Linked DNA regions of Anaerobacillus sp. CMMVII. The protein of the gene in region 2 interacts with the protein of the main gene of each other region in a pairwise test. Links are inferred from orthologs where the notes say so. Each region holds a gene or a part of one and is shown on either strand. Other genes may lie near its edges.

Region 1 (2,972 bases), 170 kb from region 2 along the record:
AATTGGTCGATCTAGTGAAACATAAGAGTTTAATGGGATATGCTTTTGCCTTGTTGCAGTTTTGATTGCTGTAATAATTTGCCTAGTAATACATAGTTCTGCAAAGGCTTTAAATGATGAAAGCTTGTCCCCTTTAAAATCTCGAATTGCCTTATAGAGGCCGATCATTCCTTCTTGCACTATATCCTCGTGGTCGGCACCAATTAAGAAATACGATCTAGCCTTAGCTCTTACAAAGTTCTTATACTTGATTATAAGATACTCCAGAGCTCCACTATCGCCTTCGCGGACGTAATCAACTAAATATTCATCTTCCATTTGTTCAAAGTCAGCATTTGTGATTTCTTTGAGGTCTATGCTCACCATAATCCCTCCGGCCTTTGATGAATTGTGAATGCTTAAAAAGGGATTCATTTACAGAAAAACGCTAAATGAATATTAAAAAAACGGGCTCCATTATCTCATATTAATCGTCGCCATAGTTTCCCTTATACTACCATCGATGAAGTTCATAACTTATTAATAGTATAAGCTAAGTGACCTTTTTAAACAGTATGAATTACCTAAATATAGAAATATTATATAGCATGTTTTCGACTAGCGTCAACCACTCACATGTCGCCTCGACGCCATTTTTCAAAAATTTCTGCCATTTCGGCAGAGATCGGGATTTTTGTTTGTTTTTCGCGTTTTTTCGACTTTTTTACTTCTTTCTTTATACCTTGTTCCACAACGCTCATTTCCGTTCTTAGTTCTCTAGCTGATTTCCTTAAAGCTCCGTAGCCAAATGTAACGGATTGTTCAACGAAATCCGATGTTGCGACGTAGACTTGAGTATCAATACGCTTGAGCTTTTTTACTAATTTTTCAATTCGTTCATCAGCTGTCTCATTTTCCCTAGTGTAGATAATTTCTAATCTAAAATTCTTATATTTCTTGCCAATGCCAGAAACCATATGAGCATCAAAAATAATGATAACCTCCATACCACTGTATGCTTGGTATTCAGCCATTTTTTCAACTAGTAGGTCTCTGGCACCTTCTAAGTCATTCTTTTTTAACAGCTTTAATTCTGGCCAATCCCCAATTATGTTATAGCCATCAACGAGAAGTATCTCTCTCATTTTACTTCGTTCCTATGGGGTTACGCTTCCTAAGAACCTCATACATCAACAGACTAGCAGCAACAGATGCATTTAACGAAGTAACCTTACCAAGCATCGGTACGCGTAGTAAAAAGTCACATTTTTCCTTGATTAAACGACTCATTCCTTTTCCTTCGCTTCCAATAACAAGTCCAATCGGTAAGTCAAAACTAGCCTGTCTAAAATCTGTATCTCCTGCGGCATCTGTACCAGCAAACCACAAACCACGCTTTTTTAAATCATCCATCGTTCTCGCTAAGTTAGTCACTCTCACAACGGGTACGTACTCAATTGCCCCTGTCGAAGCTTTTGCAACAGTGGCAGTAAGCCCCACCGCACGACGTTTGGGGATAATCACACCGTGTGCACCGGCTGCATCAGCAGTACGAAGAATAGAACCTAAATTATGTGGGTCCTCAATTTCATCCAATAACAAAAAGAAAGGTTCTTCCCCTTTTTCTTGTGCTTTTGCAAATAAATCATCGATCTCAGCATATTCATATGCTGCAACTGATGCAACAACTCCTTGGTGATTTGTTGCATCGACTAATGACTCTAGCTTCTTCTTTGGAACAAATTGAAACTGAATGCCATTTTCCTTTGCAAGATCAAGGATTTGGTTGACTTGACCTTTTTGGGTACCTTCACCAATCCAAATTTTATTAATTGTATGACCAGAACGCAATGCCTCTAAGACTGGATTTTTACCTACAATAAATTCACTACCCATTTGTTTCACTCCCTTCTTCCTTTTCAATTAGTACAAACGTTTGTTCAATAATTTCATCTAGTCTTTCGTACTTATCAAGTAAGTATAGATAACCAATTAGCGCTTCAAAAGCGGTACTCATTCGGTAGGTTTGCAAGTCAGTATTTTTGCGGACATTCCCAGGTTTGGAATTCCTACCTCTCATCGCAACAGCCATCTCTTCTTCTGTTAAAAAGCCGTTGGCCAGCAGGCAGTTCAAAACCTCTGCCTGCGCCTTGGCCGAAACATACTCTGTCGCTTTTTTATGAAGCTGATGTGGTCTCACCTTACCTGAGGCAATCAAACGATAACGAACATACGTATCCAAAATGGAATCACCCATATACGCAAGAGCTAACGCATTTATTTGCTGTAAATCTATCTTAGATTTTGTTAATTTCATCATAATACGCTTAAACCCTCTTCCAACGTACTCCTTGTGGTGTATCCTCTAATAGAATGTCCATTGCCTTCAAGTCGTCTCTAATTTTATCTGCTAACGCAAAATCTCTATTTTTTCTTGCTTGATTACGCACTTCAATTAACTTATCAATATCCTCATCTAATAACTCTTTTACAGACGTTAATACCAAACCAAGTACATCCGCCAATTCCTTAAAGACAACCAAAAAGTGTTCCAATACATCTTTTGAAGTATGAGCTTCACGTAAATAGACATTCGCTAGCTTAGCTAAATCAAACAATGTTGCGATTGCGTTTGCACTATTAAAGTCATCGTCCATAGCATCGATAAACTTCGATTTCTCAGCGTCAATTTGGCTAATCCAATCTGCTTCACCCTTACCTAAATTAGCTGTTTCCTCTAAACGGTATTCTAGATTTTGAACTGCTGTTTTCAAACGGTCTAACCCATTTTTTGCACTGTTTAGAAGTTCATCATTAAAATTGATTGGACTACGATAATGAGCCATTAACATAAAGAAACGAATAATTTCTGGGTCATATTTTTTAATGATGTCATGTACTAAAATGAAATTCCCTAAAGACTTCGACATTTTTTCATTATCAATATTAATGTACCCATTATGCAGCCAGTAGTTCGCCATCTTTTTACCTGT
Region 2 (3,011 bases):
TATAATTATATATTAACCAGCTGCAAATAAACGCAGTTGGTATTATCGCGGGGTGGAGCAGTCTGGTAGCTCGTCGGGCTCATAACCCGAAGGTCGTAGGTTCAAATCCTGCCCCCGCAACCAATACATAAACCTTCGCGCAGGATCTTTCCTAGCGCTTTTATTATTTCTACAGTACAATACTAGGTTTTTTCGCAAAAATAAGATAAACTACTATATGATTACCTTAGGAATATATCCTAAGGTTTTTTTATACATAAACTTAAATGTTAGGTGCGGTTTAGCATGTTACGTGATGAATTTGATTTTATAGATAAGATAAAACCTATAAAAACCAATCAAAAGGCTCTAATAAAAGGAATAGGTGACGATTCCGCAGTTTTTAAGAGTAGCTCTATGTTTGATGAACTGATCTGTATGGATACAATGGTAGAAGGAGTTCATTTTACAAGACAAACGATGACACCATTTATGATAGGCTTTAAGGCTCTCGCAGTAAATGTAAGTGATATCGCTGCCATGGGTGGAATACCGACATACTATCTTGTTTCTATTGCTGTTCCAAAGGATTGGACTGAGCATGATCTTAAAGAGATTTATGAAGGGATGTCGCAGATAGGTGAACAATATTCAATGGACTTGATTGGCGGTGACACAGTTTCCTCCAAACAAGGCCTAATCATAACTGTTACTGTTTGTGGAAAAGTCGAGGAAGGAACGAACCTTTTCCGAAGCAATGCTAAGCCAGGGGATTTGGTTTTTGTTGTAGGAGAACTAGGGGCTTCGGCTGCAGGGCTAGAGCTTTTATTAAAGAATGGACTAAGTTACACTTACTCTACTCATGAAAAAATGCTCCTGAAGCAGCATCAATTGCCTGAACCTCAAGTAGAGGCAGGGAGAATTTTAGCGGAAAGTCGTGAAAATATCGCATTAAATGATATCAGCGACGGTCTAGCAAGTGAAACCAATGAAATTGCTGAAGCAAGTATGGTTGATTTGCACCTAGATTTTGAAAAAATCCCTAGGAGTAAGTATATAAAAAATTACCCATTACTTGATCAAAAGAGATGGAGTCTATTTGGGGGCGAAGATTATTTTCTAGTGGGCACAATGTCTAAGTCTACCTTTGATAAAATTAATCAAACGTTTGATCAAAAAGGGATAAAGCTTAGCGTCATTGGAGATGTGACAGTTGGTTCTGGAGAAGTATATCTAACTCATAACAATAAAAAAGAAAAGCTACCGAAAAGGGGCTTTAATCATTTTGATAAAGGTGAAGAAAATGGAAAACTTTAAAGTACATACAACGTCTCCTGAAGAGACCATGGGTATAGCAGAAAGACTTGGGTTACTTCTTAATGCTGGCGCAGTTATTACATTAGAAGGAGATCTTGGAGCAGGAAAGACTCACTTCACAAAAGGATTAGCAAAAGGATTAAATGTTAAAAGAACTGTAAATAGCCCGACCTTTACCATAATTAAAGAATATAAAGGAAGACTGCCGCTTTACCATATGGATGTTTATAGAGTCTGTGAGGCTGATGAGGATTTGGGCTTTGACGAATATTTTTACGGGTATGGGGTAACAGTCGTAGAGTGGGCTAGTTTAATTAAAGAGCAATTGCCACAAGAACTTCTTTCCATAGAAATTTCCCATGCAGGAGAAGATAACAGGGAAATTGTATTTAGACCAAAAGGTGAACGGTACATTTTATTATGTAAGGAGTTACTAAACCTATGAAAACTCTAGCAATCGATACATCTACTTTTGTTATGGGAATTGCATTAGTAGATGAAAATCAGGTTTTAGGTGAGGTTATTACAAATCTGAAAAAAACCATTCCCTTCGGTTGATGCCGGCAATCGATGAATTATTGAAGGATGCGGGAGTTCACCCAAAAGAATTACAACGAATTGTTGTAGCTCATGGTCCAGGTTCCTATACAGGGGTTAGAATCGGCGTGACTACTGCAAAAACGTTAGCATGGACGTTAGGTATCCCGCTTGTTGGGCTCTCAAGTTTAGAAGTTTTAGCGCAAAATGGTCGATTTTTTCATGGAGTCGTTTCGCCAATCTTTGATGCTAGAAGAGGGCAAGTCTATACTGGACTTTATGGGACTAAAAATGGTGTCTTTACAACACTAGTGGAAGATCAAATTTGTCTTTTAAAGGATTGGGCAGACTATTTACATAGTAACTATGAGAATGTCCTCTTTTTAGGTAACGACATTTCACTGCATAAAGAAATGATTGAAGAGCGTCTAGGTAAAAAAGTGATGTTTGGTGCGATTAGTGATCATAATCCTAGACCAAGTGAACTAGCGAGGTTAGGTATGAATATGGATCCTATCCAAAATATTCATGAGTTCACGCCTAATTACATTCGTTTAGCAGAGGCCGAGACGAATTGGTTAGCTAATCAAAAAAATAAGGCTTAGATAAGGTAGTTGCTTGTATGGAAGGAAATTATAGTATTCGATATATGGTAGAAGCAGATATAGATGATGTATTAATTGTTGAAAATAATTCTTTTGCGACACCTTGGAGCCGAACAGCCTTTGTAAATGAAATAAGAAATAATAAGTTTGCTCATTACCTAGTTGTTGAAGATAACGGAAAAATTATTGGGTATTGTGGAGTATGGGTAATTGTTGATGAAGCTCACATTACCAATATTGCGATTCATCCGCTATATCGAGGTCAAAAGCTAGGAGAACAGCTGTTGGTTCATGGTATTGAGCTTGCTCGAACTTTAGGGGCGACAAAAATGACGTTAGAAGTTCGCGTCTCTAATCATATTGCCCAAAGACTTTATAGTAAATTAGGATTTCAACCAGGTGGGATAAGGAAGAATTATTATACAGATAACCAAGAGAATGCTCTTGTCATGTGGGTGGGTTTGTAATGGAAAATAAACTTATTTTAGCAATAGAAACTAGTTGCGATGAAACAGCAGCAGCTGTTATTAAAAATGGTAGAGAGATTTTATCAAATGTTGTTGCCTCGCAAAT

Evidence for each region. Proteins that work in one complex are often made in the same cells at the same time.
Region 1: the proteins of tsaE (region 2) and rlmB interact in binary tests that used the Escherichia coli proteins (3 or more experiments, as listed by UniProt). The link is inferred for Anaerobacillus sp. CMMVII from one-to-one orthologs.

The regions. Positions count from the first base shown.
Region 1 is NZ_JACEHK010000001.1:141,969-144,940, reverse strand. Bases 1-2,895 are described here. They hold rlmB (23S rRNA (guanosine(2251)-2'-O)-methyltransferase RlmB), read right to left. Parts: upstream 1,876-2,895; coding sequence 1,126-1,875; downstream 1-1,125. Other genes in these bases: cysS (cysteine--tRNA ligase), read right to left, coding at 2,307-2,895; H1D32_RS00695 (Mini-ribonuclease 3), read right to left, coding at 1,868-2,296; H1D32_RS00705 (NYN domain-containing protein), read right to left, coding at 612-1,124; sigH (RNA polymerase sporulation sigma factor SigH), read right to left, coding at 1-363. Outside these bases: more of cysS, read right to left, coding at 2,896-2,972. UniProt on the Escherichia coli protein: Specifically methylates the ribose of guanosine 2251 in 23S rRNA.
Region 2 is NZ_JACEHK010000001.1:316,342-319,352, forward strand. Bases 78-3,011 are described here. They hold tsaE (tRNA (adenosine(37)-N6)-threonylcarbamoyltransferase complex ATPase subunit type 1 TsaE), read left to right. Parts: upstream 78-1,282; coding sequence 1,283-1,741; downstream 1,742-3,011. Other genes in these bases: thiL (thiamine-phosphate kinase), read left to right, coding at 286-1,296; rimI (ribosomal protein S18-alanine N-acetyltransferase), read left to right, coding at 2,456-2,905; tsaD (tRNA (adenosine(37)-N6)-threonylcarbamoyltransferase complex transferase subunit TsaD), read left to right, coding at 2,905-3,011. UniProt on the Escherichia coli protein: Required for the formation of a threonylcarbamoyl group on adenosine at position 37 (t(6)A37) in tRNAs that read codons beginning with adenine.